3 regions of the Cohaesibacter sp. ES.047 genome follow, and region 1 is predicted to be linked to each of the others. Evidence: predicted binding sites of a transcription regulator. Region 1 holds the regulator's gene; each other region holds the start of a gene.
What was found. Region 1 encodes LexA, which represses DNA repair genes until DNA is damaged. Its sites were predicted from a motif close to TGTTCNNNNTGTGTTCNG; they were not measured.

Region 1 (7,916 bases):
CTACAAAAGTATGACTAATAAATTCCATTTTACCTCCTTCTTGGTCTAATTAATTAGACCTATAAATTATGTATTTTTACCAGTCCGTTGGCTTTGCGACAGGATGATGACGAGAGGATTCGACATTTGGGAAAAACCGATGGCCTTGAAACAAAAAGGCCGGAACTGTATCCGGCCTTTTTAGCATAAAACTGCGATGATTGCAGGGGTCAGGACGCCTGATCTTTGAGGCGTGCGATTGACTCGTCCTTGCCCAGCACAACCAGGACATCAAAAATGCCCGGTGAGGTGGACCGACCGGTGAGGGCTGCACGCAGGGGCTGGGCGACCTTGCCCAGTTTCAATTCCTTTTTCTCGGCAAAGGCCCGGACCAACTGATCCGTGCTTTCAAGGGTCCAGTCCGACAACGCATCGAACTGCGGCACCAGTTCAGCCAGCATCGCGCGTGCGTCGTCGGTCAGCAACTTGGCTGCCTTTTCTTCCATCGCTAGGGGGCGGGTGTCGAACAGGAATTCAAGTCCCGCTTTCAGATCGAGCAGCGTTTTTGCGCGTTCCTTGACGCCGGGCATGGCCAGAAGGATTTGCCGTTTTTTCTCGTCATCGATTTTCGCCAGCATGTCTTCGCCATCAATGAAGGGCAGGAGCGCCGTCAGGCGTTCGAGAAGATAGTCATCGTCGGCGTTTCGCATATAGACGCCGTTGAGATTCTCCAGCTTCTTGAAGTCGAACCGGGCGGCCGCCTTGTTCATGCCGTCAAAGCCAAACCACTCGATCATCTGATCGGTCAAGATGACCTCGTCATCACCATGGGCCCAGCCCAGACGAACCAGATAGTTGCGCATGGCTTCGGGCAAATAGCCCATGTCGCGATAGCCTTCGACGCCCAGAGCGCCGTGGCGCTTGGACAGCTTTGCACCATCCGGTCCATGAATGAGCGGGATGTGGGCCATGGTTGGGCTTTCCCATCCCATTGCCTGATAGACAAGGGTCTGGCGGGCCGCATTGGTCAGGTGGTCATCGCCGCGAATGATATGGGTGACGCCCATATCGTGGTCATCGACAACGACGGCCAGATTGTAGGTCGGGTTGCCATCCGAACGCATGATGATCATGTCATCAAGGTCCTTGTTGGGGAAGGTCACCGTCCCCTGAACCTTGTCCTCAATAACGGTGCTGCCCTCAAGCGGCGCTTTGATGCGGATCGCTGGCTTGACGCCCTCTGGGGCTTCTGCTGGATCACGATCGCGCCATGTTCCGTCATAACGGGGTGGCCGTTTTTCGGCGCGCGCCTTTTCGCGCATTTCGGTCAGCTCTTCAGCGGTACAATAGCAACGATAGGCCTTGCCCTCTGCCAGAAGCTGTTCAACCACGGAGCGATGACGCTCAACGCGAGAATATTGCGACAGCGGCTCGCCGTCATAGCTCAGCCCCATCCAGTCCATCCCGGCGATGATCGCCTCGATCGCTGCATCAGTCGAGCGTTCGCGGTCGGTGTCCTCGATGCGAAGGAGCATCTTGCCGCCGTTGGCCTTGGCAAAGAGCCAGTTGAACAAAGCGGTGCGAGCGCCGCCGATATGAAGGTAGCCCGTGGGGGACGGGGCAAAGCGAGTTACAACCTCAGATGACATTGTGCTATCGGAAACCTGTATTTCGGGATAGGGTGTACCGGAAATTGAAGTCGGTTGCACAGCCCAGACAATTGGGCTGCAACCGGATTTCGCCGACCGGCAATGAAAGCTGCACTGGATCTAGCACAGCTTGACGACAGGGTAAAAGGCCTGATGGTCGAACGGAGCGAGGAAAAAGGTGAAAAAGACGCTGATCGTCCTCAGATGGCGGGGCAATCAGGTACTTTCGCTGATTTGGTCCGTCCGGATTTGGCGACAGATGCAAATCAGGTGCGTGTTGCAGACCTTGAGGGTTTATTGGAAAAGCCGGGTTTGGCGCGGCGGGTCAGCTTCTTTCTTGAGGCCATCTTCCAGCGACTTGCCGCTGATTGGCGAAGAGACGGGGAGGAGCAGAATGCCCGCTTCCTTTGGCTCGTGGCGTCGTTGGCGCTTGGCGCGGCGAGCTATTTTAATCTCCCCGATGAACCCAGCCTGACGTTTTTGCTGACGGCAACGCTCGGCCTTGCGGTGGTCGCGCTCCAACGCGCCTTGCGGGGCAGGCGGGTGTTTCTCTTGCTTGTTGTCGGTATGGGAATCTTTGGCTGTACGGCGGCGGCTTTTCAGAGCCAGTTTTTTACAACACCCGTGCTGGCCGAGGCGCGATCTGCGTCAATTGTCGGGCGGATCGAACGGGTCGAGCGTCGCTCAAGCGGTGATGAGCGTTGGACGCTTGCGGTTGAGAGCATTGAGCGCCTTGCCGCGCAGCAAACCCCACATAAACTGCTGCTTGTGCGCAAGTCTGTTGGTGGAGCCTATCGGGCGGGCGAGCGGGTACAGATCTATGCGCGTTTGGTGCCACTGCAAAGGCCGGCCTATCCAGGGGGATTTGATTACGGGCGCTATCTGTGGTCCCGTTCCATTGGGGCGCAAGGCTATATGGGCCGACGGGTCGAACGCCAGCCTTCTGTGGAGCGTGAAGGGCTGGTCGGCCTGTGGCAACAGGGGGGAGTTCTGGTTGAGCAGATGCGTTCGGCGGTTGCCGGCTATATCGGCGCTCGGATGGAGGGCGAGGCTGCGGGGCTTGCCATTGCGCTTTCGGTTGGCAAGAGGGATCGGTTGACCGAAGAGGTTGAGACCAATCTCAGGCGGAGCGGTTTGGCTCATATTCTGGCGATTTCCGGGCTGCATATGGGGCTGATTGCCATGGCGGTATTTTGGGGCATGCGCTCGGTGCTGTCTTCACTTCCTCATCTGGCACTGACTTATCCGATCAAGGAGTGGGCGGCCGGTGTCGCTCTGGCGGCGGCGGCTTTCTATCTGGTGTTGTCTGGTGCTTCTGTCGCGACGATCCGGGCCTTCCTGATGACTGCGATTTTCCTGTTGGCGATCATGGCAGGGCGGTCGGCTTTGACGATGCACAATCTTGCTTTGGCGCTTCTGGTTCTGGTGCTGATGCAGCCTTACGGGGTTATCGAGGCGGGCATGCAGATGTCGTTTGCCGCAACGGCGGCGTTGATCGCGACCTACGACCGTGTCACAAGAATGCGCCGCAGCTCTGCTGGCCGGGAGGAGGCGCTCGCTAAACGGGGAGGCTTGGCTGCAACCAGTGCCTTGGGGCCTTTGCTGCACGTCTCGCAGGGTGCTGCCAAGTGGATCATCGGCATTGGTCTTACATCTCTCATTGCCAGCTTTGCGGTTCTGCCATTCTCTGTCGCGCATTTTCAGCAAATGGCGCCGCTTGGTCTGATTGCCAACCTTCTGGTGATGCCAATCATCAGTCTTGTCGTGATGCCATTGGGATTGGTCAGCTTTGTATTGGCGCCGCTCGGTCTGCAGTCTCTTCCTCTTCAAGGCGTGCAGTGGGGGCTCGAACAGGTGATCGCCCTGTCGGGCCTCGTCTCCAGCCACAGTGACCCGAGTATGGTTGTCGTTCGGGCGGGAGGGCAATTCCTGTTGCCCGCAGTCTTGGCATTGATGCTGTTTGCCATTCATCGCCGGACAATGGCTTTGTTGGCGCTCATTCCTGCTGCGGCTGCCTTGATGTTATGGTGGGGGGGAAGCCTTGGAGATATGTGGATCTCGGAAACAGGCCGGCGAATGGCTGTCAGGGGCGTGGATCAACGGTGGCAGTTGATCGGCTCCAACCGGATGGTGCTTGATTTCTCGGCGCTGCTCCGCGCTGACGGGGATGTGCGCGCGGCACTCAACGAAGGCACGGGTGGTGGAGCCAAGGGCTTGCTGCGGACGGAAAGCTCTCACCAACCTTGGGCGTGTGATCAACATGCCTGTGTGATGGCGGGATTGAGAACGGCCTCAGGACCGAAAACAAATCTGTCTGCGGCACTGGTCAAGCATCCTGGAGCTTTTGATGAAGAGTGCGCCAGACGCGATATCATCATTTCAAAATTGCCAATCCCGTCAACCTGCATAGCGCCTAAGCTCACAATGGGACGCCAAGAGCTTGAAGCCAATGGCTCGGTGTTGGTCACCTTTGCGCACAAATCTCAAAGCCCACCGAACAGCGCACAAAGTGGCGATATCGCGAACCGCTCACGAGAGTGGGCACTGTCCATGCAGTCGGCCATGCCCAAGGGACGGCGGCCATGGCATAGAGAGCCATGATCGCGAGTTTTTATCGCCAGGCATGGTTGGGCGAAATAGACGAGTAAACGAAAAAGCAGGCGTTGTGCGTCGTTACCGGTTAGCAAGGCTGCTTTTTCGCGATCTCATACTGACTGCGGTCCAGTTTGGCCGTGATTTAATATTGGCGCAGAAGCCCAATCAACTTGCCTTGAACACGAACCCGGTCGGGCCCGAAAATGCGCGTTTCGTAAGCAGGGTTGGCTGCTTCCAGAGCGACGGAGGCACCTTTCTTGCGCAGGCGCTTGAGCGTTGCTTCCTCATCATCAACCAGCGCAACAACGATATCACCGGACACGGCATCATCGGATTTCTTGATCAAGACCGTGTCGCCATCCAATATGCCTGCTTCGATCATCGAGTCGCCACGCACTTCAAGCGCGAAATGCTCGCCACCACGCAGCATCTCGATCGGTACTGAAATCGTGTGAGACTGGTTCTGGATCGCCGAGATGGGAACGCCGGCAGCAATGCGCCCCATGACGGGCACCGACATGCTGGTGCTTTCTTCTTTTGGTTCTGGACTGATCGGTTGAGGTGGTTTCTTGCCAAGACCGCCTTCGACCACGCTGGGAGAAAACCCGCGTCCCGCCACGTTGAGGGTGGGCAGACTGGCTTCCGGCAGCTTGAGGATCTCCAGCGCGCGGGCGCGGTTGGGGAGGCGACGGATGAAGCCTCGTTCCTCAAGAGCCGTAATCAGGCGGTGAATGCCAGATTTGGAGCGAAGATCGAGCGCCAGTTTCATTTCATCAAAGGAAGGCGGAACACCGGATTCCTTGATGCGTTCATTGATGAACATAAGTAGTTCGTGCTGTTTTCTTGTCAGCATATCCCGCTCCGCCTTGGAAGGTCCAAATCACCACAGAGCCCAACAAAGCGAGTCATCAGTGGCACAAATCACGAACAAAATATACATGTTCTCGCTGTGTTCCGCAAGCTCGAAAAGGGGAACAAAGACTGACATCCGGCGAGGGTCCTTGGATGTTTGTAACAAAATTGCTTAAAGCTGCGTATATTGATCCGTTCTGTGCGATCTGGGAGGAGGGTTGGGTGCTTTTGGGGCGTTTCTGGTTTGATCGTGCGAATCTTATCGGAATACGAAGAAGACATAGAAAAAGGGCAGGGTGCGAGTGCTGCACCATGCCCTTGTAAATGGATTAGGATTGCTGAGTAGGTGTGACGTCTCAGGAACAGCCATTCTGGAAGGTTATGATCGGGTACTTTTTCAGCCGAACAGCCTGCTTCTTGATCCAGAGCTGTTTGTTCTCATGCTTGATCTTGCACCAGAGGCCGTCTGATGCCCGTGAGCATGTCAATGCTTGTGCGCAGGATTGCGGTTTGAGTGTCGCGACAGCCTCTGCGTCGTTCCGTGGCTCCACTCTGGCGTTGAGATTGACCAGGATTTTGATTGGGGTTTCAGCGCCGGGGCTGACCGGTGGCGGTGAAAATTCCTGCGGCTTGGCGCAGATCTGGCTGTAGCCGACGTAGGCGCACGAGATGCTTTCACGCGCAGCGTTGATCTTCTTTGCGATTTTTGCATTTTCGAAGATCACAGGTTTGTTGTTTTGTGTCATGGTGCCGCTCAGGCGCCCCTGATTGCCGCCGACTTTGGCCAGCGGCTTGTTATCCTGATCTACAAAGACAAGCTGGTTTTTGACGATGGACCAGCCGACAATCGAGGTGATCTCACCTGTGCAATTGCTCTGCGAAATGGGGTAAATCTCGCCTTTCCGTGTCGCAGAGAAGGTCAACGTGCAGAGGCCGGTATCGGCGGCAAAGGAGCGATCATAGGTCACCCATTGGCCTTTGAATGCCTGTGCAATCGCATTGGTTGATTGCGCTTGAGCGCTTGAGGCGTGGATCAGTCCCAGAAGCAGGGATAGGATGAAGAACCGGACGCGCGGAATAGAGCGCGAGATCGTGGTGATCAGCCAGGCAGGAGAAAGCATCTTTTGCACCAATTTACGTGTTGTTTCACAATCGAATGGATTTGTCGTTTGTCTCGTAGAGTGAGGGCTTCAGTCCATCGGTCTGGATTTTCAGGGTGCGCTCGGTATGAACGAACTCTGTTCCCTCAAACTGTATGATTAGTTCCACCTCCACCTGATCTCCGGTCTGAACTTTCATGGCGATGCGGTTTCCTTCGCAGATTTCCCCGGCCTTTGCTTGCATTTGCCTATTCTGGCTCGATGAGATTTGACCGGACAGTCCATTTTTGGAAACCTGCAGACTGGTTTTGTAAATGCCAGCGGCTTTGGCGGTGAAAACATCCTTTACGATGAGCTGTTCTCCCTGCCTGACAATGCGGATTTCACCTGTGGCTTCGTCGGCGTTGGCGGTGCCATGGGCAAACAGGCTGATCATCAGGGCATAGAGCATTCGGAGCCGGGAACCAGAATTTTTCATGAAAGCCAACTCCGAATTTGACCCTAGAACTGGGTTTGCGTCACGCTGACCGACGCACCGTTGGTCTGGATGGTGACCGGAACGCTCGTCGTGGTGCCGTTTGCCTGAACGGTGTAGCTGTATTGGCCATTTGAAATGCCGACGACCTGCACATTGGTGGTGTTGTTGTTTCCATCCTGTGTCACGGTTGCCTGAGCGCCATTTGCCGGTAGGCCATCAAGCCCGACCTGAAGCTGGGCGTCGTTGTTGTCTCCGAGCTGCAGGATGCGACCTTCTGTCGTGTTGCCGATCACAGTGAGCCCGGCGTTGTTGTTGCTGCCAGCCTGAAGGATTGCAGCCAAGGAATCGCCGGTTGTGTTGATGTCGATCGTTGCGGTGTTGTTGCCATCGTTGATGTTTGCGCCTTGCTGCAGGAAGACAGCGCCACCAACGCCGTCAACGGTAATGTCGGCAACGTTGTCTGCCCCCAGTTGGAGGATTGGATTTTCCGCAGCTGTGTTGGGCTGAAGATCGAGACTGAGCACATTGAATTCAGTGTCGGAAAACGCGGCTCCCTCAATTATCTCAACGCCGCCAACCTGACTTTGCGACGCGTTCGTCTGATCAACGGTCACACTGTTTCTGGTGCCTTGCTGTTCGAGAATGAGCACGTTTTTTTCCCCCGCGGACGCGGGGAAAGTCATAAAGGCACAAAGAGTGAGTGCGCCAAGGATACCGGCACGGCGGGGAAGAGTTTGGCTGCCGGATCGAATGTGTCGTGTTTCAAACATGGGATCTTCTCCGTCTATATGGCTAGGACACCTGTCAGGATTGGGGGCGTTCCTGCCTCCGTTTCCGAGCGGTGGCTGCAAATCCTCGCAAACCGGCGTCATGTTGTTGTTGCCATTCCGTTGGTACCCCGGTTTCTGCAGCTTAAAGGGGCTCGATCAACCAGAACCGGAATGGCCACCCCGCATGAGCGATCTTTCGCTCATTGCGCTCATGGCTTGTAGGTTTATCAAAACAACTTTAAGATTTAATTCCTCTCATTGCAACCAAAACTACTGGATTATGACAAGGGAATTGAAGTTGCCATTCTGGGTGTAGCTCGCTTCGTTGAGTGAGCCGGTCTGCGTGATCAGAACCTGATTCTGGTGCCCCGTCGTTGCGCCCGTGATGGTGTTGCTCTGACCGACCTGTGCAAAGGCGATCTTGTTCTGGTTGCCTGCGGTGATGGAGATCTTGGCCAGATTGAGGTCGCCAATCTGAACCGCATCGCCAGGC
Region 2 (7,916 bases), 420 kb from region 1:
CATCGCCATGATGTGCAAGGACGGTTTGACATGCATGCAGTATGCAACCGCGGCAGAAACTGCGCCAGTTCCAGGATTGCTGGAGCCATGAATTGGAAGGGGATGGTCTGAAAAGAAGAAAGCCCACCGGGGGAGGAGGTCCGGTGGGCTTCTAATGGTGTTCCAAAACGGGGAGGAGACGTTTTGAAACTGTCCAGACTTCTGGGAGGAGGTAGAAGTCTGAATTCCTGAATTTTATCGTCCGACAGATCTGCGAGAGATCTGGGTAATGTCAGCGCGGCTGATGCCGACTTCTTCGAAATCGCGGCTGCTCAAACGGCTAAGCTCATCGACTGTGTCACGGTAATTGCGCCACTGACGATAGCTATGAATAACATTGTCAATCATCATCTATCCTCTAGTTAAGATGTTTAACTCAGTCGTGGTACAAGTTCGTTCTTCTGCGAGATCTATTCGCTAGACGCCTAAAACACTCGCCTCGCTTCGTTGAATTGATATATAGCGCAAAATTTTTTAATGTGCATTGCAAGATAATGCATAGCTGCCTTGCAACTCATGCAATTTAAGAATGGAACTTCATGCCGCCCCATCAATTTCACATAGCGGAAAATATTATCTCTTTAATTCAGTGGTTTAAAACGAAACCACCGAAGAAACGCATTGGGCGCAAATCGGCCAAATTATATGCAGTTATACGTATGTGCAGTTTGTCAAGCTCATAAAGTGGCAGTTTTAACGGAGAAATACCTAGGCATCGAGCTATGCGAAACAGGGAAAACACCACTTTGGTGCGGCGCACAACGACAAGTGAATCGCCAAATTGCCGTGCATCACAGCGCAAGGGTTGAAGAAAAGCAGAACCTGCCGCCCAGCATGCATCAAGCGCATCGGATCAGGCGACAGCATAAGGTCACGCACTTATATTAACCCGGTCGAGCGACCGAAAAACCCGCCCTCGGCACTGACTGGATAAGTATTTCTCTCGAGTCCTCGAATGCATGGCACACGCATTGGCGGGGGGAGGCGCGGTCAGACCATCTTGCGGTCAGACCTTTTTCCGGCGGTCGCGCATCTCCTTGAGGAAGACCCCGGTGTAACTCTGTTCAACCGCCATGACATCGCCCGGTGTCCCTTCGGCGACGATCTCACCACCTCCATCTCCACCCTCTGGACCAAGATCAAGAATCCAGTCGGCAGTCTGGATGACTTCGAGATTATGCTCGATGACGATAACCGTATTGCCCTGATTGACCAGCTCATGCAGGACCTCAAGCAACTTCGCTACATCATGGAAGTGAAGGCCCGTCGTCGGTTCATCGAGGATATAGAGGGTTCGACCGGTCGAGCGTTTCGATAGCTCTTTGGAGAGTTTCACCCTTTGGGCCTCGCCACCCGACAGGGTGGTGGCCGGTTGGCCGACCTTGATATATCCCAGCCCCACACGCTGGAGCGTGACCATCCTGTCGCGTACCGACGGCACCGCCGAGAAGAAATCCGCAGCTTCATCGACGGTCATGTCGAGAACATCAGCAATGGATTTGCCCTTGAATTCCACTTCGAGGGTTTCGCGGTTATAGCGATGCCCCTTGCAGACGTCGCAGGTGACATAGACATCGGGCAGAAAGTGCATCTCGATCTTGATCACCCCGTCGCCCTGACAGGCCTCGCAACGCCCACCCTTGACGTTGAAGGAAAAGCGACCGGGCGCATAGCCCCGCGCCTTCGCTTCGGGCAAGCCAGCAAACCAGTCCCGGATCGGCGTGAAAGCGCCCGTATAGGTCGCCGGGTTCGATCGCGGCGTCCGCCCGATGGGCGATTGGTCGATATCGATGATCTTGTCGATATGTTCCAGCCCCTCGATCCGGTCATGCGGGGCGGGCATGTTGCGCGCCCGATTGAGCTTCATCGCAGCGCCCTTGTAGAGCGTATCAATCAAAAAGGTCGATTTGCCGCCGCCGGACACACCGGTCACGCACGTAAACGTCCCGAGCGGAATCGAGGCTGTGACATTCTTGAGATTGTTGCCGCGCGCGTTGACCACCTTGATGGCCTTGCCTTTCTTGCCCTTGCGCAGATCGTTGTCGACGCTGATTTCCTTGACGCCGGAGAGATACTGCCCCGTCAGGGAAGCCGGGTCGGCCATGATTTCAGCTGGGGTGCCTTCACTGACGATCCGGCCACCGTGAATCCCGGCCCCAGGCCCAACATCAATCACATAATCAGCCGTCAGCACCGCATCCTCGTCATGCTCGACAACAATCACCGTGTTGCCCAGATCCCTCAGATGTTTGAGGGTCTCCAAGAGGCGCGCATTGTCGCGCTGATGCAGACCGATGGACGGCTCATCAAGCACGTACAGCACACCGGTCAGACCGGACCCGATCTGGGAGGCAAGACGAATGCGTTGGCTTTCACCGCCCGAAAGCGTGCCAGAGTTGCGCGACATCGACAGATAGTCGAGCCCAACGTCATTGAGAAAGACAAGGCGCTCGCGGATTTCCTTGAGGATCCGTTCGGCAATCTCGAACTGCTTGGGTGTCAGCGTGTCCGGCAACTCGTTGACCCACCGCCGCGCCTCACGGATCGACAGGCTCGCGATCTGCGAGATGTGACGCCCGTCCAGCTTGACTGCAAGCGCCTCCGGCTTCAGCCGGTGCCCATCACAGGCCGAGCAGGGATGGGTTGATTGATACTTGCTGATCTCTTCCCGCGACCAGTTGCTTTCGGTCTCGCGAAACCGGCGCTCGAGATTGGGGATCACGCCTTCGAACGGCTTCTGGGTCTTGTAGGACCGGGCACCATCGTCATAGACGAACTGGACCTTTTCCTTGCCGGTGCCGTAGAGAAGGACTTCCTGCGCCTTGAAGGAAAGCTGTTCCCACGGCACGGTCAGTGAAAAATCGTAATGTTTGGCGAGCGCATCGAGGGTCTGGCGGTAGAAGGGAGATGTGCCCTTGGCCCAAGGCGCAATCGCGCCATCCTTGAGACTAAGGGACATGTCCGGAACGACCAGCTCCGGGCTGACTTTCAACTCGCTGCCGAGCCCATCACAAACAGGGCAGGCACCAAACGGGTTGTTGAACGAGAACAGCCGTGGCTCGATCTCGGAGATCGTGAACCCTGAGACCGGGCAGGCAAACTTTTCGGAAAAGGTGATCTGCCTTGGCTCACCGTCTTCGGTCTTTTCGTCAACCAGCTCGACCACCGCGAGGCCTTCGGCGAGTTCAAGACTGAGTTCAAGCGAATCAGCCAGCCGTTTCTCGATGCCTTCCTTGACCACCATCCGGTGCACGACGACATCAATATTGTGTTTGAATTTCTTGTCGAGTGTCGGCAACTCGCCGTCATCATACATCTGCCCGTCGATCCGAAAACGCGTCAGACCGCGTTTGACCAATTCGGCCAGTTCCTTGCGAAATTCACCCTTGCGTCCGCGAACGATGGGAGCCATCAGCAAAAAGCGGGTTTTCTCGGGAAGCTCCATCACCCGGTCAACCATCTGGCTGACCGTCTGGCTTTCAATCGGCAACCCGGTCGCCGGGCTGTAGGGAATGCCAACACGGGCATAAAGCAGGCGCAAATAGTCGTAGATCTCAGTGACCGTGCCCACCGTCGAGCGCGGATTGCGCGAGGTGGTCTTCTGCTCGATCGAGATGGCGGGAGACAGGCCGTCAATCTGGTCGACATCCGGCTTTTGCATCATTTCCAGAAATTGCCGTGCATAGGCCGACAGCGATTCTACATACCGGCGCTGGCCCTCTGCATAGATCGTATCGAACGCCAGCGAGCTCTTGCCCGAGCCTGACAATCCGGTCATGACAACCAATTGATCGCGCGGAATATCAACGTCGACATTCTTCAGGTTATGTTCTCGGGCACCGCGAATCGAAATGAACTTGTTCGAAGAAATTGCTGGCTTATCCATATCGCTATCTATCAATTTATCGGTCGAACGGTTGAACCGCTCGTCGTATGATTGGTCGTTCGGGATGGTACGGTCGTCGGGCTTTGCTTGGATCACCGGGTGATCCCTCAGACCCGTTTTATGGCCTTCCTCTCCCATATAGGGTTATAAATTGCAAAGACAATCAGGCTTCAAAGGTGATTCCGGTGCACGCATACTAGCGTCTGGCCTAGCTTTTGTACACACTTTGTTCTACAATCATGCACAGCGGGTCAGATGGAACACCGCACCATTGACCCAACCAAAGCATGGGGATTGAACCAATCCCGTATGGAACTGTCGTCCAATCCCGCCTATGCTGACCTCCAACTCAACGTCAGCTCGAAAGGCGACGGACAGAAGCAGACAAAGGACAAACCAATGGCCGGAAGCGTCAACAAAGTCATTCTCGTGGGCAATCTGGGTGCTGACCCCGACATTCGCACCACGCAAGACGGCCGGAAGATCGTCAACCTGTCGATCGCAACATCCGAAAACTGGAAAGATCGCAATTCCGGCGAACGCCGCGAGCGCACCGAATGGCACCGCGTTGTCATCTTCAGTGAAGGGCTTGCCCGTGTTGCGGAGAGCTATTTGCGCAAGGGTTCCAAGGTCTATGTTGAAGGCCAGATTCAGACCCGCAAGTGGCAGGATCAGAACGGACAGGATCGTTATTCCACGGAGGTCGTTCTACAGGGCTTCAACTCGACCCTGACCATGCTCGACAACCGCAATGAAGGCGGCGGCAGCTTTGCCGGTCAGCAGAACAACGATTTCGGCGGGCCGGGCAGGAGCTTCGCCAGCGAGCCGCAAGAAGAATCCTATGGCCGGCAATCCAGCCCAAGCCAGCCATCGAGCAATTTCCGCGACGAAATGGACGACGACATTCCATTTTGATTGATACCAACGGCATTTAATTCTGACCTTCTTGAGCCCATTTTCTCATACCTATTGAATGGATGATGGTTGGGTTGGCGGAGAGGCTCTTCCATGCTTGGCAACCAGCATCAAGAATGGCGGCATAGTCTTCGAAGACCCGATTGGACAGGAAGGTACCGCGCAGATACTGCCAAATATTCTCAACTGGGTTCAGTTCCGGTGATTTGGAAGGCAACAGGAGGATGGTGATATTCTTGGGCACGTTGAGTCTGCTTGTCGTATGCCATCCGGCACGATCCATCAGCACCACGGCATGAGCGCCGCGCGCCACTGTCCTTGAGACTTCTTCGAGGTGCATTTGCATGGCCTGTGTATTTGCAAAAGGCATCATCAATCCCGCGCCAACGCCACGCGCTGGACATATTGCACCGAACAGATAGGCATTTTTATATCGCTGATCGGCTGGCAGACGTGGTCTGGTTCCCTTTTTTGCCCATAGTCGGGCCAGTCCATTCTTCTGACCAAGCCTAGCCTCATCTTGCCACCAAATCTCGATGGGCTTGTTCTTTGGCAAATGGCCTACATGCGCTGCCAACGTTGCGGAGAAGTTTTTTTGAAAGCATCAATGACTTCAGGCTTTTGTTCTGGATGTTGAGGTCGACCAGATATGCGCACATACCCCATGCGGCGCAAAAGATCCCGTACTCCACGTTCCTTGTAGGAGACCCCAAACCGCTCTTGGATCACACGCACCAGATCCTGGCTACGCCAGACAGAGACGCCGTCCTTCTCAGGATCAGGACCGGTTTCAACGATAGCAACAAACTCTTCGAGCTGTTCTGGGCTCAAGCGCATGGGAGCGCCGGTTGCTTTGATGTCGACAAGACCATCGGTGCCTTGCTCATTGAAGCGAAGAACCCAATCTCGCAAAGTCTGGCGGTCCATACCGCCGACTTTGGCGGCATCAGCACGGTTCATGCCGTCATAGACAGCCGCAATGGCCAGTAGGCGGCGGCTCTGTTTGGCATTGCGGCATCCTTTGGCAAGACGGCGCAAACTATCGGCGTCAAAAGCATCGCTAAGAATCAAAGCGGCAGACATGGCAAAATCTCCTTTGCCATGTTGAATCACGCCAGTGCTAAAAATGGAATCCCTAAAGAGTCAGAACTTCACGCCCTTGGTATGACTGCCGATCTTGATCGAATGATCGCAAAATACAAGAAACCCGGCTCGAAAGCCGGGTTTTTTCGTAGGTCCACCAGTGCAAATGCAGGACTACACGGGATCGTCAAATAGTTTGGCGACGGTCTCATGATCCTTGTGCGATTGTGCCTCGATGAAAAGGCGACGGATCTGGGGAAACCGCTCCCGGATATGCTCCTCAAGATCAGCGATGACGCTTTCAAGTTTGGAGACCTGCATCGTGTCTTCAAAGTCGATGCTGAGCGTAACAAGGATCTCCTTGGGACCGCGGTGCAGTGTCCTTAGTTCGTTGACCATGGTCACGGACGGATGCGATGAAGCGATGGACCGAATTTCCTGCTCCATCTCGTCCGAGGCAGCCTCGCCGATCAGCAAGCCCTTGGTCTCATAGGCAAGCAGGAAGGCGGTACACGCCAGAATGATGCCAATGACAATCGAAGCGGCGCCATCCATCCACGGGATGTGGAAATAGTGCGAAATGGAAATCCCAACGGCCGCCACGAAAAGACCGAGCATGGCTGCGGAATCTTCAAACAGAACCGTAAAGACCGTCGGATCCTTGGATTGACTTACCGCTTCCAGCCAGCCCATCTTGCCCTTGGTGGTGCTGAACTCTCTCAAAGCAATCCACCAGGCCCATCCCTCGAAACAAAGCGCAGCCCCCAGAACCACGAAGTTGATGGTTGGGTCACCCACGGGATGCGGCTCAAGAACCTTGTTGACACCCTCGTAAATCGACAAGCCAGCACCAACCGCAAAAATCAGCAGTGCAACCACGAAAGCCCAGAAGTACAGCTCGGCGCCATATCCGAACGGATGCTTCTTGTCAGCCGGTTTTGCGGCCTTTCTCATACCATAGAGTAACAACCCCTGATTACCTGTATCGACGAGCGAATGAATGCCCTCGGAGAGCATCGCGGATGATCCCGTAATAGAGGCTGCTATGAATTTCGTCAGAGCAATCAGGCTGTTACCCGCAAGGGCCGCATAGATTACTTTTTTTGATCCGTGGGAAGCCAATACCAGTCTCCTTGAAATGCCTCGGTCAGATGAAATGTCACATAACGTTAATACCGGATGCCAAGCCTGAGGAAAACAGCCAAAATCACGCTTAGCCCTTTGACAATTCCTTATAATTCTTATATTCGTATTTTCTAATATTACAATTCACCGTCAGGAGTGAACCGCAATGTGCAAGGCACAGACACCAAAAGGCAAGGCATTTCTCTCTGCCTGCCTATTCGTTCTCACCGTGACCGGTTCAGTTGCGCATGCCGCCGACTTCACTGTCACCAAACAGGCCATCGAAGACAAGAAGGCCGTTTACGCAACCGTGGAAAGCACAGATTCCATTCCAGCGAGGGTGCGCACCGCCGGAACAGTCACGGAATTGACCGTAACCGAAGGCAGCTTCGTGAAAGAAGGGGAAACCATTGCGGTTGTTCGCGATCCGAAGCTGGATCTGCGCATCGATGCGATTGAGGCGCAGATTCGTGCAGCCGAACGCGAGATCGACAACATCAAGACCGAAAAGGCAAGAGTTGACCAATTGTTCAAGCGCGGATCGGCAACCAAATCGAGGCTTGATCAGGTCAACACCCAGCTTGACGTCGCCAACAGTCGGCTCGAAGCCTCCGAGGCCGAGCGTGCCGTAATCGTCCGCCAACTCGAGGAAGGGGCCGTACTGGCACCTCAGGCCGGGCGCGTTCTGGACGTCCCCATCACAGTTGGCTCGGTGGTCATGAACGGCGAGGCTGTCGCGACCATCGCCCGGGACAACTATATTCTGCGCCTGTCTCTGCCTGAAAGGCATGCGCAATTCCTCAAGAAGGCGGATATGATCGAAATCGCCGAACGAGGAGCCAATTGCGACGGTAGTTGCACCCGACGC
Region 3 (7,916 bases), 2.1 Mb from region 1:
AACAGGGATGCTTCGGCGTCCCCATCACAATCGGAGAGCACATAGGCACCGCGACCACAAAGGTTTTCCTCGGAATATTCGGTGCGCACCGGTGCAAGACCCTGACGGGTCAGAGCCAGAACGCTTGGAGCGCCGTCGGATTTCAGAGCCAGTTCCCAGCACTCTGCGGTTTCCATGACGTCTGCCGGACGGAAGACCTGCAGGTTGGGCATGGCGCGCAGGGATGCGAGGGTTTCGACCGGCTGGTGCGTCGGGCCGTCTTCGCCAAGGCCGATGGAATCATGGGTCAGCACATAGATGACCCGCTGTCCCATCAGGGCTGACAGGCGTATTGCACCGCGCATGTAGTCGGCAAAGACAAGGAAGGTGCCGCCGTAAGGAATGATGCCGCCATGCAGCGCCATACCGTTCATGGTCGAGGCCATGACGTGCTCGCGAATGCCATAGTTCATATAGCGGCCGGAGAAATCATCAGCGGTGATCGATACGGTTGCCAGGGTCTTGGTGTTGTTCGAGCCGGTCAGGTCGGCAGAGCCGCCAACGGTCTCGGGCAGAGCTTCGTTGATGACGGTGAGGGCCATTTCGGAAGCCTTGCGGCTCGCGACCTTCTTGGGATCGGCAGCAAGAGACTTCTTGTACTTGGCCATTGCATCGTCAAAGCCTGCGGGCAGGTCGCCGCGCATGCGCCGTTCGAACTCGGCCCGTTTATCGGCATCAGCGGCTTCAAGGCGTTTCTGCCATTCTTTGCGGGCGTGCGAGGCATTGAGGCCCGCGATCCGCCATGCATCAAGAATGTCTGACGGCACTTCGAACGGACCAGCTTCCCAGCCGAGGGCTTTGCGGGTTGCTTCGATTTCGTCCGCACCGAGAGGCGCTCCATGAACCTTGGAGGTGCCAGCCTTGTTGGGAGACCCGAAGCCGATGGTGGTTTTGCAAGCGATGATCGTCGGCTTGTCGCTCTTCTGAGCGGCTTCAATCGCGGTGGCGATGGCTTCGTGATCGTGGCCGTCGATGGAATCGGTGTTCCAGTTGCAGGCCCGGAAGCGAGCGAGCTGATCGGTGGAGTCGGAAACAGTTACCGCACCATCGATGGTGACATTGTTGTCATCCCAGAACAGGATCAGCTTGTTGAGCTTGAGGTGGCCTGCAAGCGCAATGGCTTCCTGACTGATGCCTTCCATCAGGCAGCCGTCGCCAGCCAGCGCATAGGTGTGGTGATCAACCAGATCGTCACCAAACTGTGCCGCCATCAATTTTTCGGTGATCGCCATGCCAACGGCATTGGCAAGACCCTGACCGAGCGGACCAGTGGTGGTTTCGATGCCAGAGGCATGACCATATTCCGGGTGACCTGCGGTTTTGCTGCCGAGCTGGCGGAAGTTGGCCAGGTCGTCCATGGTCATGTCTTCGTATCCAAGCAGATGCAGCAGCGAATAAAGCAGCATGGATCCGTGCCCTGCGGACAGGACGAAACGGTCTCTGTCTGCCCACTTGGGCGCCTTGGGATCAAATTTCATGAATTTGGTGAAGAGTACGGTCGCAATATCTGCAGCCCCCATGGGGAGGCCGGGGTGACCGGATTGGGCTTTCTCAACGGCGTCCATCGCGAGAAAGCGAATGGCATGTGCCATGCGGGTCTGTTTTTCCATGTTGCTCATGAACTCTGCTTCTGGGATATCGGACAGACAAGATCGGAAGTGCGTCTTTTCATTCTACCCACGCCTTCTCTCGCCTTCGAATTCTATCAGGTTAAACAGGAACTGCCTTGCCACGTCGCAAGCCCGGCAGACAGGGGCTGATACAAACGCCTGACATTTAGCATTCGTGGGGCGTAAGTCAACGTGAACATACCGGTCTTAGGGCTAAAACTTCGACTTTCGACTAAGGAACCAATCCTCTGTGGACGGGGCCTGTTGACGAATGGGGCCCATTGACGCGCTATATGGAAGTCACCTAGGTTCATTTCAACAGAACGCGCTTGGCGACTCATTCGGCTGATGTTCTGCGATTTCGGGTGGTTTTGGTGTCCAAAATCGAGAGAGCCGGAAAGCCGCGCACGGGGGGGACGTGTAAGGCTTCTCGCGCGATATCTGCTTTGGGATTATGGTTTAGCCCGAAACATTCTGGTCGCCGATCCGATGCGTCCGGTTGCGGAGTGCAGGGTCGACGCTGACTGGTGTGGGACCGGGCTGTTGGTCAACTTGGGGGTAAGATGGGTGAAAAGCCTGGGGTGAGCGAAGCCTTGGTCCGACTGGATCGGGCCATTGCAGCCCTTGAAGAGGCGGTCGATAAGCATCAAGAAAAGGCTTCGTCGATCCAGACATTGCGGGGAGATCTGCAGCGGCTCAGCACGGAGCGGTCGGAGCTGTCCGCATCTCTGGAACAGGCAAAGTCGCGCTCGGATAAACTCGAGAGCGCCAATGTGGAAGTATCGCGCCGTCTGGGTGCTGCGATGGAATCGGTCCGGGCCGTGTTGGAACAACATGGCGGATAGAGGTTACAGAGCAACAATGCGGTGATCCGCGCCGATACACGGGGCGGGCAGGAATGACGAGCGATTTCGCGGTGATCAAACCGCGAAAAGGCGCACTTTGGGAAGTGACCGGAGAACTATATGGTGCAGGTCAGCGTCAGCATCAACGGGCGTGCCTACCGCATGGCCTGTGAAGATGGTCAGGAAGATCATCTGTTGTCTTTGGCGCGTCAATTCGACGGTATCATTGCAGAGTTGCGAGAGAATTTCGGAGAGATCGGGGACCAGCGCCTCACGGTAATGGCCGGAATCATGGCCATGGACCAAATGTCGGAGATGTCGTCCAAGGTCGAAACCCTGTCCGAAGAGATCAAGACGCTCAGAGACGCGCGCTATGCCATCAAGGAAAAGAACGAAGGCGATCAGGAAGCGCTCGCCGATCGAATTGACAAGGCGGCAGAGCAACTGGAACGGCTCTCGAAGGTTCTTCTGGACAACTGATCTTGCATAGCTGGTCTGCAAAACCATTTTTTAAGCCAACATGTCGGTTGATGAGCAAAGTGGTGCTGGAATTTCGTTTTCGGCTCCTATATATATGAACGTCTGCTGCACTTCGCGTTAGAAGCAACTTATCCTCGGGGCCTTACTGATCCGAACGGGAGCTGGCACTGATAGGGATCGTGGTCCTCTTCAACCGGCGCCCACCTTAACTTAAGGTGTCCCAGGATCTGAAAAAGCTTCGACGGTCGATGCGGCATACCATTCAAAAGCGGTCCTCCTTATTTTAGGGTGGGCCGCTTTTTTTTGGTTGGCTCTGGGCTTGAATCGGCGCAGTTTGGTAACGGCCGATGTTGAGCCGGGCGGAATTCGGCAAAACTGGGCGAACGATAAGGCGGGGTGGCAGGCGCGTTGAACGTCATGTCTGCGCAATGGGGGACGAATGGACAGTGTTGCTTTGAAGGCTGAAAAGGCCGAAACGCGCAAGACGATGCGGGCGAGACGAGATGCCGTGCCTGAGGAAACGCGGGCGGACATGTCGCGGCTTGCATGCGCCAACCTTGTCACCCATGTGCCTTTGGAGGGAGCCCGGATCGTCGGTCTCTTCATGCCCATCCAGTCTGAAATCGATCCCACTTTTCTTGTCCCGGAGCTACGGGAGAAAGGTCTGGGACTGGCCCTTCCTGTCCCCATCGGGCGGACCGGGATGATGTTCCGCGCCTACAAGGAGGGAGCCGAACTTGTGGATGTCGGTTTTGGCACCCGTGCTGCGGCTCCGGGGGCACCTGAAGTCGTTCCGGATCTGCTTGTCATGCCGCTATTGGCGTTCGATGGTCAATGTAATCGCATCGGATATGGGGCAGGGCATTACGATCGCTATATCTCCGAACGGATCCTTTCAGGCGGCAGGCCGACGCTTGTGGGGCTGGCCTTTTCCTTTCAGCAACTGGACAAGGTGCCCATTGGTGGTTATGACCTGCCACTGGATATAATTGTGACTGACAAGGACGTGATCCGTGCGCCTATGGGCGATTAGGCGGATTTTGAGTGACTACATGCGATTGCTGTTTATTGGAGATATAGTCGGGCGAGCCGGGCGAAACATCGTACTGAACAGGCTTCCCGGTCTGGTTGAGCAGTACGGCATCGATTTCGTGGTGATCAATGGCGAGAATTCTGCTGCTGGTTTTGGCATCACAGAGGCCATCCTGCAGGATCTTATCGATGCGGGTGGCGATGCCATCACCACCGGAAACCACGTCTGGGACCAACGTGATGCCCTTGTTTTTTGTGAGCGTCAGCCCGCATTTCTGCGTCCGGTGAACTATCCATCCGGCGTTCCCGGCAAAGGCGCCAATCTCTACACCGCCCGCAATGGTGCCAACGTTCTGGTGATGAATGCCATGGGGCGGGTGTATATGGATGCGATGGACTGTCCCTTCAACGCGATTGAAAAGGAACTGGCGGCGTGCCCGATGGGCGAGTTTGCAGATGCCACCATCGTCGACTTCCATGCCGAGGCGACCTCTGAAAAAGAAGCGATGGGGCATTTTCTGGACGGACGGGTTAGTCTGGTGGTCGGGACGCACACCCATGTGCCCACCTCGGACTATCGCGTGTTGCCAGGTGGCACTGCCTATATGAGCGATGCTGGCATGTGCGGCGATTACGACTCGGTGCTTGGTATGGAGAAGGAAGAGCCGGTACGCCGGTTCGTCACCAAGATTCCTTCCGGGCGCTTCACACCGGCGCTCGGGGAGCCGACCCTTTGTGGAGTTGCTGTCGATACGGACGATGCGTCCGGACTTGCCGTTGCCGTCGAGCCCTTGCGCTTGGGTGGGCATCTGGCGCAGCATATCCCGTCATTTTGGGAAAAGAGCAGCAATTGAGCCAGCTTTGGCTCGGCAGGACCATGAGACGGCTTGATCTTTGCTGTGCTCTTGTGGCATGACCTGCAACAAATTTTGAAGCGCTCCGATGGGCTCATCCGGCGGCGATCATCAAAACATACGGAAAATAGGATTATGGCAGGCCATTCAAAATTCAAGAACATCATGTATCGCAAAGGCGCTCAGGATGCCAAACGATCCAAGTTGTTCTCAAAACTCTCCAAAGAGATCACGGTTGCTGCGAAGATGGGCGGCTCGGACCCGGATTCGAATGCTCGCCTGCGTCTGGCCATCCAGAACGCGCGTGGCCAGTCCATGCCGAAAGACAATATCGACCGGGCCATCAAGAAAGCCGAAGCGGGTGATGAAGGCAACTTCGACGAGGTGCGTTACGAGGGCTATGGTCCAGCCGGCACCGCTGTCGTGGTCGAGGCCTTGACCGACAACCGCAACCGCACAGCCTCCAACGTCCGTGCAGCCTTCACCAAAAATGGTGGCACGCTGGGCGAGACCGGATCGGTGGCTTTCATGTTCGATCGCGTTGGCGAGATTGTCTACCCTGCTGACGTTGGGGATGCGGACACCGTGCTTGAAGCTGCCATTGAGGCCGGTGCTGACGATGTTCAGAGCGATGAGGATGGTCATACCATCTACACCGCGTTCGAAGATATGGCCGAAGTCAGCAAGGCGCTTGAAGAATCGTTTGGCAAGGAAGCCGAATCCCAGAAAGCCGTCTGGAAGCCCCAGAACGAGATCGATGTGGATGCCGAAAAAGCAGGCACGATCATGAAGCTCATGAACGCTTTGGACGACGACGAAGACGTGCAGAACGTCTATTCCAACTTCACCATGAGCGATGAAGTGATGGCCTCGCTGGAAGGCTGAGCCTTTCCGGATTTTCGTCAATGAAATTCAAGCCCCGTCCGGCATCTGCCGAGGCGGGGTTTTTTATTGGTTGGCGGTTGCAGTCAGAACCTTGATGCTGGCCGCGCCAAACAACATCGCAAAAACGCCGTCCAGAATGCGTCTGCTTTTGCGGTATCCGGCGACGATTGGCTTGCTGGCGAACAGCACTGCATAAAGGTGGCAAACAAAGGCACTTTGGCACCCAAGGGCTAGGACGACTGTGGCCAGATCCATCGGCGTGGCATCCTTGGGCAGGCCCAACGCATAGATGGAGCCCAGAAACAGGATGGCCTTGGGATTGGTCAGGTGGATCGCGAGACCCTTGAGATAGGTGCGCCGTAGTCCGGACCGAGTGCCATGCAGGGCGGCATGATCCTCAAGGGTTGGGCGCATCGCTGAGCGGGCAGACTTGATCGCCAGATAAAACAGATAGGCGGCACCGGCATATTTCAGGGTTTCAAACAGCCAAGCGTTCGCCAGCATCACGGTTCCCATGCCGAGCGCGGCAGCGGTCGACCAGACAAATGAGCCTGTGGTGATGCCCGAGGCAAGGATCAGGCCGTGCTTGCGGCCGTTTGCCATGGATGTGCCAGCGATGGCGAGGGTTGCCGGACCCGGGCTGGCCATTGCGATGAGGGCGGCGCCCAAGATAAGGGGAAGATTGATGTCTGCCATCTGAATTGGGTTCCTGACGTGCGGTGCGGTTTACCATCCTTACACACGGTGACGAGAAGTCAATTCCTGTTAGACTTGGGAGTTTGTTCTGGTATTGTTCATTTTTCTTGGGTAAGGATGAAGGCATGAAAACGCATCCGATCCGAATCGTGGGATTTGATCCCGGCCTCCGACGCACCGGCTGGGGCGCGATCGACGTGATCAGCAACCGGCTGATTTTCGTCGCCTCAGGGCTTGTCACGTCTGATGCCAAAACGGATCTGGCGAGCCGTCTGTTGCAGCTGCATACCGGGGTTATGGATGTGCTCGAACGCTATGAGCCCAATGAGGTGGCGGTCGAGCAGACCTTTGTCAATAAGGATGCGGCGGCCACTCTTAAACTCGGTCAGGCAAGGGCTATATCGCTTCTCGCTCCTGCCCAGCGCGGGCTGGAAGTGGCAGAATATGCGCCCAATGCGGTGAAGAAAACCGTGGTTGGTGTGGGCCACGCCGACAAGAACCAAGTCCAGACGATGGTCAAGATGCTGCTGCCCAAGGCGCAGTTCGACAGCGAGGATGCGGCGGATGCTCTGGCCATCGCCATATGCCACGCCCATCAACGGGGTCAGAAGAATTACAAGATCGCCTGAGTGGCGGTCGCCTTAGCAATGGGCGGGATGACTGGATGATTGGCAAACTCAAGGGTTTGATTGACGAATATGCAGACACCTATGTTCTCGTGGACGTTGGTGGTGTCTGCTACGAGGTGCATTGTTCAGGTCAGACTCTGCAAGCCCTGCCTCCGGTTGGCGAGGCGGCAACCGTGCTGATCGAAACCCATGTGCGCGAGGATCAGCTCAAGTTGTTTGGTTTTGCCACAGCGCTGGAACGAGACTGGTTCCGTCTCCTGACCACCGTGCAAGGCGTTGGGCAGAAAGTGGCGTTGGCCATTCTTTCCACCCTGAAGATTTCCGAGCTCAGCTCGGCCATTGCGCTGCAGGACAAGGCGATGGTGGCCCGGTCGCCCGGTGTGGGCCCCAAGGTGGCCCAGCGCATTGTTTCCGAACTCAAGGACAAGACCCCCGGACTTGCCGCCACAGATGGTGCTGTGGCGTCACTTCAGGCCGAGATTGACGCCGTCGGCGCGCCAAGGGCTATGGCGGAGGCGGTTTCGGCGCTCACCAATCTTGGCTATGCTCAGATTCAGGCGAGCGCGGCAGTTGCCACCGTGATCAAGCGGGAAGGGGACGGGGTGCAGACCGCTGCGCTCATTCGTCATGCGCTCAAGGAGCTTAGTCAATGATCGAAGAGGAAGAGCGACTGGTTTCGGCAACGACGGGCGAGGAAGAAAATGATCGCACTTTGCGCCCGCAGGTGCTGGACGATTTTGTCGGGCAGGCTCAGGCACGGGCCAACCTGTCGATCTTTATCGAGGCGGCCCGGTCGCGCAAGGAAGCGCTCGACCATGTGCTGTTCGTCGGCCCTCCGGGGCTAGG

Region 2: a site for LexA is predicted at 4,142-4,159, ahead of uvrA (excinuclease ABC subunit UvrA). Genes of this name have one in related genera too.
Region 3: a site for LexA is predicted at 6,526-6,543, ahead of ruvC (crossover junction endodeoxyribonuclease RuvC). Genes of this name have one in related genera too.

The regions. Positions count from the first base shown of each region.
Region 1 is NZ_LT907844.1:4,343,416-4,351,331, reverse strand. It holds gene gltX (glutamate--tRNA ligase) at 210-1,628, opposite strand; gene CPH65_RS19920 (ComEC/Rec2 family competence protein) at 1,731-4,229, shown strand; gene lexA (transcriptional repressor LexA) at 4,366-5,076, opposite strand; gene CPH65_RS19910 (AprI/Inh family metalloprotease inhibitor) at 5,432-6,196, opposite strand; gene CPH65_RS19905 (hypothetical protein) at 6,222-6,626, opposite strand; gene CPH65_RS19900 (hypothetical protein) at 6,677-7,423, opposite strand; gene CPH65_RS19895 (hypothetical protein) at 7,694-7,916, opposite strand, start outside.
Region 2 is NZ_LT907844.1:3,924,288-3,932,203, forward strand. It holds gene CPH65_RS17900 (DUF1127 domain-containing protein) at 235-387, opposite strand; gene uvrA (excinuclease ABC subunit UvrA) at 1,046-3,925, opposite strand; gene CPH65_RS17910 (single-stranded DNA-binding protein) at 4,325-4,840, shown strand; one part of gene CPH65_RS17915 (IS630 family transposase) at 4,857-5,419, opposite strand; one part of gene CPH65_RS17915 (IS630 family transposase) at 5,419-5,923, opposite strand; gene CPH65_RS17920 (cation diffusion facilitator family transporter) at 6,098-7,045, opposite strand; gene CPH65_RS17925 (efflux RND transporter periplasmic adaptor subunit) at 7,215-7,916, shown strand, end outside.
Region 3 is NZ_LT907844.1:1,309,710-1,317,625, forward strand. It holds gene tkt (transketolase) at 1-1,658, opposite strand, end outside; gene CPH65_RS05835 (DUF4164 family protein) at 2,213-2,494, shown strand; gene CPH65_RS05840 (cell division protein ZapA) at 2,615-2,974, shown strand; RNA gene ssrS (6S RNA) at 3,074-3,235, shown strand; gene CPH65_RS05850 (5-formyltetrahydrofolate cyclo-ligase) at 3,414-4,007, shown strand; gene CPH65_RS05855 (TIGR00282 family metallophosphoesterase) at 4,027-4,860, shown strand; gene CPH65_RS05860 (YebC/PmpR family DNA-binding transcriptional regulator) at 4,996-5,745, shown strand; gene CPH65_RS05865 (LysE family translocator) at 5,809-6,441, opposite strand; gene ruvC (crossover junction endodeoxyribonuclease RuvC) at 6,567-7,070, shown strand; gene ruvA (Holliday junction branch migration protein RuvA) at 7,106-7,723, shown strand; gene ruvB (Holliday junction branch migration DNA helicase RuvB) at 7,720-7,916, shown strand, end outside.